2 regions of the Neptuniibacter sp. QD37_11 genome follow, and region 2 is predicted to be linked to the other one. Evidence: predicted binding sites of a transcription regulator. Region 2 holds the regulator's gene; the other holds the start of a gene.
The links. The regulator sigma-54, encoded in region 2, starts transcription at its own class of promoters, with help from an activator protein. The targets are predictions, from matches to a motif close to TGGCACNNNNNTTGCTNT.

Region 1 (4,215 bases), 1.2 Mb from region 2:
CATGTAATAGAACAGGCATAAAAAAAGCGGCTTAATAGCCGCTTTTTGGAATATATTTTTGCTTACAGCGCGTCAGGACCGCTTTCGCCTGTACGGATACGGATTACCTGCTCTAGAGGAGAGATAAAGATCTTACCGTCACCGATTTTGCCAGTATTCGCAGTTTTGCTGATCGCTTCAATCACTTGATCAACCATGTCTGTGTCTACAGCAATTTCAATTTTCACTTTTGGAAGGAAATCAACCACATACTCTGCACCGCGGTACAATTCAGTATGGCCTTTCTGACGACCGAAGCCTTTTACTTCAGTAACGGTAACGCCTTGGATACCAATTTCAGAAAGCGCTTCACGGACATCATCCAGTTTAAACGGTTTAATCACCGCAGTGACCAGTTTCATAATGCTATTCCTCAGTTGGGCTTGCTCATTCTATGGCCTGACGACCAAGCAGCAAATGTAACTATAGTGAATTATGCGTCTTAGTATACCTAGATAATTGCAAGATGGTATATGAACAGCGTATCAGATCAATCTCTTACAGAGCACTAGTGACGCAAAAAGGGCGCTTAGCGCCCTTTTACTGTTTTAGATCAATCTTACTTGCCAGATGTAAACTCTGGGTAAGCTTCCATACCACACTCAGAGATATCCACGCCTTCGTACTCTTCTTCTTCCGATACGCGTACACCCATGATTGCTTTAAGAGCTAACCAAACACCTAGGCTTGTAGCGAATACCCAAGCGAAGATAGTTAGTGCGCCGATGATCTGACCAGAGAAAGTAGAATCGCCGTTTGTTACTGGTACTAGTAGCAGACCTAGAAGACCTACAACACCGTGAACAGAGATAGCACCTACTGGATCATCAATTTTTAGTTTATCTAGCGTTAGGATGCTGAATACAACCAGCGTACCACCTAGTGCACCGAACAGAGTCGCTTGCAGTGCAGTTGGAGTAGATGGCTCAGCCGTGATAGCAACTAGACCCGCTAGTGCACCGTTAAGCGCCATTGTTAGGTCTGCTTTACCGAATAGTAGGCGAGCTACGATCAGTGCCGCGATCACACCACCTGCAGCAGCAGCGTTAGTGTTCATGAATACAACAGCAACAGCGTTAGAGTTCTCTACATCAGATGATGCTAGTACAGAACCACCGTTGAAGCCGAACCAACCCATCCATAGAATGAACGTACCTAGTGTAGCTAAAGGTAGGTTTGCACCTGGAATAGCGTTTACAGCACCGCTTTTTGAGTATTTACCTTTACGAGCACCTAGTACTAGAACACCTGCTAGGGCTGCAGCAGCACCTGCCATGTGTACGATACCGGAACCTGCAAAGTCAGAGAAACCAAGGTCGCCTAGGTTGTAGAAACCGAATACATCGTTACCGCCCCAAGTCCAAGAACCTTCCATTGGGTAGATAACACCTGTCATTACTACAGCGAATGCTAGGAAAGCCCATAGCTTCATACGCTCAGCAACTGCACCGGATACGATAGACATTGCTGTTGCAACGAAAACTACCTGGAAGAAGAAGTCTGCAGATGGTGCGTAAGTTGCTGGCTCTTCAGCACCTGTGAAACCGTCACCAGTGATGCCAGAAAGCATGTAGTCACCGCCGTACATGATTGCGTAACCGCAAACCAAGTACATAGTACAAGAGATCGCATATAGCGCGATGTTCTTGGTTAGGATTTCAGTTGTGTTTTTCGCACGAACTAAACCCGCTTCCAGCATGGCAAAGCCTGCTGCCATCCACATTACTAAAGCACCGCACACTAGGAAGTAGAAAGTATCTAGTGCGTATTTAAGCTGGGTAACATCACCCGCTGTTGAATTCAGTAGTTCTTCCATTGGTTTATTCCTCCAGAAGCAATCAATAAGTCAAAAAATTAAAGGGCTTCCGTACCGGTTTCACCGGTACGAATACGCACAACTTGTTCTACTGGCGTTACGAAGATCTTACCGTCGCCAATTTTGCCGGTTTGAGCTGCGCCACTAATCGCTTCTACAACTTGGTCGACAATTTCGTCAGACACTGCAGCGTCTACGCGTACTTTTGGTAGGAAGTCGACTACATATTCAGCGCCGCGGTATAGTTCAGTGTGTCCTTTCTGGCGACCAAAACCTTTAACTTCAGTCACAGTGATACCTTGTACCCCAATTTCAGAAAGGGCTTCTCGTACATCATCCAATTTAAATGGTTTGATGACAGCAGAGACCATTTTCATATTGCTATCCCCCGTAGGTAAAAATTCTGTTCAGTATGCGTTTATCGTTAAACAAACATAAATTCTGTTTGCGAAGGTTATAGCGAAGGTTGTGCCATGTTTGAATTATTCTTTAATTTCAATAGGTTATTTATGTTCTAGGTTTTTTGTAAGGTTTTCGTGCCTTCTTGTGGGGCTTCTTTAGGTGCGCTGCAATATAAGGGTGCACCAATATGGTGCGATCTTGAATGGTGCAGGTTTGTTGTTATAGTGACAGGCAATATTTAATTGTTAGGGGTAAGTGGGATGATTAATCCACAACTAATAGAAGGCTTGAGTGAACAGTTTTCGAAATTGCTGTCTGGGGAAAATAAGCTTCCTGGGCAAGATGAGTTACAGCAGCAGGTGAAAGCAGTTTTGCAGGGCACGTTTGATCGTCTGGATATTGTTAGTCGTGAAGAGTTTGATGCCCAGAAAGCCGTATTGCTGCGTACTAGGGAAAAAGTAGAAACTTTAGAGAAGCAAGTTCAGGCATTAGAAGAAGCATTACAGGATAAGTAACCATCCTCTTAATTTCGCTAGCTACGTAGGTTAAATATGGATCATTTTGAACAGCAGTTATTCCTTCGTTCGCCTCAAGCAGTGCTCGTAACGGATCAGGCCAATAATATAGTGCAGGCTAATCCTGCATTTACCGAAATTACCGGTTATAGCCTAGATGAGGTGCAGGGCGAAAATCCGCGCTTTCTTGGGGCACGGGAATTAAATGATCCATTTTATGAGGATTTATGGCTTACCGTCAGCAGCGATGGTTGCTGGCAAGGTGAGCTATGGAATAGGCATAAGGATGGCACGGTTTATCCTGCGTGGTTCAATATCATGCGTTTGGAGAACGATCAGGGCCTAGTAACAGGTTATATGGCTCAGTTCTTCAATATTAGTCATCTTAAGAAAGAGATGAATGCCATCGTGCAATCAGCTCAGTTCGATGAACTGACTCATCTTCCGAACTGGGATATGTTCCAAGATATCTTGGCGAAACGCTTAGAGCAGAGTAAAGCGCAAGGCGAGCAGTTAGCTGTGATGCTGGTGGATCTGGACCGGTTTAAATGGATCAACGATAATCTAGGCCGCAGTGTTGGCGATAACTTGCTTCAAGAAGTGGCACGCCGTTTAGGAGGGGTGGTACGCGGTGATGATGCCTTGGCACGCTTAAGTAGCGATGAGTTTGTCATGATGATTCCGCTGGCTGATGGGGTTGAATCGGCTCTTAAGGTGGCGCAGCGGGTAGTTGATCAGCTCAGTCATGGTATTTTTGTTGAGCATCGGGAGATATTTATCAGTGGTAGTGTGGGTATCTCTGTCTATCCGGAGCATGCTGAGCGCCCGAAAGATTTGGTGAAAAAAGCTGATGTTGCGATGTACGCAGCGAAGCAGGGTGGACGCAATACGTTCCGAGTTTACAGTGAGTTAATGGAACGTAGTAAAGGACCACAAATTTTACGAGAAGAAGATCTAACCCAAGCGATCGTTAGTGGTGCTATTCAGATGACTTATCTGCCGGTTTATAGCATCTATAGCCACCAAGTGGTTGCTGTTCATGCACGACCAAGTTGGACTCATCCAGAATTAGGGCAGATTCCCTTAGCTGATTTCTCTGCTCTATTACAAAGCCCTGAATCCTTGCAACGTTATGAGCAGTGGCTAGATCAGGAACTGCGTGGTTTAGATGTGGTATGGGAGCGTTTTCCTAAGCTTCGTTTCATCTCGTTCCGTATCGAAAGCCAGCAATTGCAAAGTAAGGAAGCGGTGCAACGCTGGGTATCTCAGCTGAGTCACTATCAGCAGCAGGGCCGTTATATGGTTGATGTTGATATTAAAACGGCGCTTGAATACGAAGGTCAGCTGTTTGATCTATTAACCAGCGAAGCGCAACTGTCCGTGAGTGGCTTTGCTTGTGAAAGCCCTATTTTGGAGCAGCTTCAAGAGATTCAACCTGATCTG
Region 2 (4,215 bases):
ATTCCAATTGTTATATAGCTGCGATTGTTTTCGGCAAAGCGGGGCAGCCAGCGAGATAGAAATTCTGTAATGTCGCTGATCATCTCGTTAACTTCAGGAGAATTGTTCAGAAACTCTTCGACTGGTTGCTCTTGTCCCGTAAATCTTCTTAGTTCAGGTATCCAATGGGGATTAGGTAGCGCACGGACGTCGTATACGAAATCGACATCTAGAGGTACCCCATGTTTAAAGCCGAAGGACTCAAATTGAACTGAAAGCGTCTGCTCTTTTCGTTTAGCTACGCGGAGTTTAACTGTATCCCTTAGGTCATAAAGGGAGAGGCGTGTCGTGTCTATCCTGATATCCGCAAGGCTAGCAATGGGTTCAAGTAGCTCTGATTCGGATTGGATCGACTGCTGTAGATTCTTATGTTCATCTGAAAGCGGGTGTTTTCTTCGGGTTGAACTGTATCTTTTTAATAGCGTAGCTTCAGATGAATCGAGAAAAATTACTTCATATTCTGCCCATCGTTCTTGGCGAAGGTTAAGCAAAATTTGAGGGAATTTGGAAAGGTTGCTGAGTAGATTGCGTGCATCAATGCTGACCGCTATGCGATCCGGGTGACTAGGTTCACTACTCATTTGCTGGACTAAATCAGGTAGCAATAATGCTGGGAGGTTGTCTATGCAATAGAAGCCTATATCTTCTAGAGCTTGTAGAGCCGTACTTTTGCCGGAACCGGATCGACCGCTTATCACTACAAGCTTCATTTCACATCCTATGAACTAAGTTGGCAAATTGCCTGATAGAGCGCTTCGTTATCTGCAACACTTCTCAGCTGTTCTCGCACGCTTTCTTGGCTGAATAACTCAGCAATCGCGGCAAGAGTTTGTAAGTGTTCAGATGTAGCATCTTCTGGTACCAAAAGAACAAACAAAAGATCTACCGGTTTGCTATCTATAGCGTCGAAATCAATTGGTTGAGCTAATTTGATTAAGTAGCCTTTGGCATCGCTGCAGTCAGCTAGTCTGCAATGGGGTATAGCTATGCCATCGCCTATGCCAGTACTACCTAATTTCTCGCGGCCGTGTAAGCCGTTGAAGATACAAGATGCTTCTAGGTTAGGGTTTTGCTCTGAAATAATTTCAGATGCTTTTTCCAGAATTCGTTTTTTACTGCTCCCCTCAAGACCACATAGGGTGCTTGAGGGGGTTAATAGTTCATGGACCAGCATAATACGTTGTAGCGGAGGCCTATTTGTGGTTTTTGAGTTTTTCTTTATGTTTTATAACTTGGCGGTCTAGCTTGTCAGTCAGGCCGTCAATTGCAGCATACATATCATCGTGTTCGTGAGTTGCGAACAGTTGGGCGCCGGAGACATGCATCTCTGCATCTGCTTTCTGGCGCTGTTTTTCGATGCTTAGTGTTACTTGAACATTGGTGATGTTATCGAAGTGACGCTCAATTTTCTGCATTTTTTCTAGGACGTAGTTTTGCATTGAATCAGTCAGTTCAACATGATGTCCAGTAATATTAATCTGCATAGGTCTCTCCTACTTGAGTGGAGGCGTTTTGCCGCCGTCCTTATTTATTATCTCTTTATTAAACCAGACGCTTTCTCTCATTAGAAGGTGGAATTCCCATTGCTTCACGATATTTTGCAATGGTGCGCCTAGCAACTTTGAATCCTTGTTCATCGAGGAACTGCGCGATTTTGTTATCGCTCAAAGGTTTAGCTGTGTTCTCTGCTGCAACCATCTTTTTAATTAGGGCGCGGATTGCTGTTGAAGATGCTGCTCCGCCTGTAGCTGTACTGACATGGCTGGAGAAGAAGTATTTCAATTCAAAAATACCGCGTGGTGTGTGCATAAACTTTTGCGTTGTTACACGAGAGATAGTTGATTCATGCATCTCTACTGCTTCAGCAATATCGTGTAATACCATAGGTTTCATGCCTTCTTCGCCATGATCTAGAAAACCAGATTGTCGTTTAACGATCTCATTCGACACTTTTAATAGGGTTTCATTACGGCTTTGTAGGCTTTTAATAAACCAACGTGCTTCTTGAAGATGGTTTTTCAGATAGGTGTTATCCAAACTGTTATCTGCACGCTTTACTAAACCTGCATAACCGGAGTTTATTCTAAGTTTAGGCGAAACTTCTGGATTTAGGTTAACAGTCCAAACACCGCGTTGTTTTGTTACGATGACATCTGGGATGACATATTCTGCAGCGGTCTGGCTTATGCTAGCGCCAGGTTTAGGGTTGAGGCTTTGAATGAGCTGAATAACTTGTTGTAGCTGTGGCTCTTTTAGGCGCGTCTTGCGCATTAATTGACGATAGTCGTGGGTGCCTAGAAGCTTGATGTATTGATTGACCACTTTAATGGCCTCATTACGCCACGGTGTATCAGATGGAAGTTGGCGAAGCTGTATAGCTAAGCATTCACTAAGGTCTCGACAAGCAATACCGGCCGGATCAAATTGTTGAATACGATGCAGTACGGCTTCTATTTCATCAAGTTCAACTTCGTCACTCTCATCGGAATTTTGTTCCAAAAAGTGCTCATGAATCTCTTCAAGAGGAACAGTTAAATAACCATCCGGATTAATGCCATCAATAATGTTGGTCGCAATGAGTCGATCCAGATCGCTCATAGGCGTCAAGTTTAGTTGCCAGTGAAGGTGATCTTGTAAGGTTTCTTCTGCCGTGTCATTTGATTCAAACGAATCAAGATCTTCTTTACTTAACGTTGGTGTGGAAGATTGATAGGTGTCTTCCCAGTTACTGTCAGTAGATAGCTCTTCAGGAATGCTCTCATTCCAATTATCTTCAGCCGCAGGTGTGTCGTCGAAGTCCTGTTCTGCTGAAGTGTTATTCTCTAATTCTTCGGCAGCAGCGCTTTGATGTGTTTCTAGGTTGTTATCCTGTTCATTAGATGGTACATCAGTAGTGTTGTCATCCTCAGATACATCCAGCATAGGATTGCTTTCAAGTGCCTCCTGAATCTCTTGTTGAAGATCCAGTGTAGATAATTGCAGCAGGCGAATCGCTTGCTGCAATTGTGGTGTCATTGTGAGCTGTTGCCCAATTTTTAAATGAAGCGCTTGTTTCATAATACGGCGGCACTAACTCCAGAGGCTACAATCATCTAGTTATTATCTATGGGTTTATAAGGTGAATTGATCACCGAGATACGCATCGCGCACTGCTTCATTATTCATAATGTCATCAGGCTTACCATTGGCAAGTATAGTGCCTTCACTGACAATATAGGCACTTTCGCAGATATCCAGTGTTTCTCTGACATTGTGATCAGTAATCAAAATGCCGATACCTTTGGACTGAAGGTGACGAATCGTTTGTTTGATGTCATTGACTGAAATAGGGTCAACACCAGCAAAAGGTTCATCTAAAAGCACAAATTCAGGTTCGGTTGCTAAGGCTCTGGCAATTTCAACCCTACGTCGTTCACCGCCAGATAGGCTCATGCCAAGGCTATCGCGAATATGAGTGATGTGAAATTCTTCCAGAAGCTCATTCATTTTGGACTTGATAGCTTGTTTATCTAAATCTTTTCGTGTTTCTAGTATCGCGAGCAAGTTGTCTTGTACAGATAGTTTGCGAAAAATTGAGGCTTCTTGAGGCAGGTAACCAATGCCTTCACGAGCACGCCCGTGCATAGGAAGGGCTGTGATATCTTGATCTTTAATTTTAACTTGGCCACGGTCTGCTTGTACAAGACCGACTATCATATAAAAACAGGTGGTTTTGCCTGCACCATTGGGGCCGAGAAGCCCAACAATCTCACCGCTATTAATTTTAAGTGAGACGTCTTTTACTACTTCTCTTCCTTTGTAGCGCTTAGCTAAATTTCGCGCTTCCAATAAGCTCATTACAGCAGGCCTTATTTCTTCTTAGTGGGCTGAATGACCATGTTTACACGGCCTTTTTCTTTAGCGTCTTTTGATGTTGCACCAAAAGCATCCACAATTGATTTGTCTAGGTCATAAACAATTTTATTGCCAGTAAAGGTGTCTTTGCCTTGTACTACTTTGGCACTTTGCGTAATGGTTAATTTCTTTTTGTTAACCATATACACCATGTGTTTACCCCAAGCATCACTGAAGTCACCATTCACTTCTTGTTGTTGGCGGAAGTGAGCGGGTGCGCCTTTAGCGACTAATTTATCCACACCTTCGTTGGCGCGGTGCATATCTACATGGGCTGCTTCG

Region 1: a site for sigma-54 is predicted at 2,312-2,329, ahead of ACMXYT_RS00985 (P-II family nitrogen regulator). Genes of this name have one in related genera too.

What each region holds. Positions count from the first base shown of each region.
Region 1 covers NZ_CP180552.1:223,726-227,940, forward strand. Annotated here, with positions in the region: gene glnK (P-II family nitrogen regulator) at 63-401, opposite strand; gene ACMXYT_RS00980 (ammonium transporter) at 599-1,855, opposite strand; gene ACMXYT_RS00985 (P-II family nitrogen regulator) at 1,894-2,232, opposite strand; gene ACMXYT_RS00990 (accessory factor UbiK family protein) at 2,518-2,772, shown strand; gene ACMXYT_RS00995 (diguanylate cyclase domain-containing protein) at 2,809-4,215, shown strand, end outside.
Region 2 covers NZ_CP180552.1:2,649,284-2,653,498, reverse strand. Annotated here, with positions in the region: gene rapZ (RNase adapter RapZ) at 1-749, opposite strand, end outside; gene ptsN (PTS IIA-like nitrogen regulatory protein PtsN) at 758-1,216, opposite strand; gene hpf (ribosome hibernation-promoting factor, HPF/YfiA family) at 1,233-1,523, opposite strand; gene ACMXYT_RS12320 (RNA polymerase factor sigma-54) at 1,582-3,096, opposite strand; gene lptB (LPS export ABC transporter ATP-binding protein) at 3,151-3,876, opposite strand; gene lptA (lipopolysaccharide transport periplasmic protein LptA) at 3,888-4,215, opposite strand, start outside.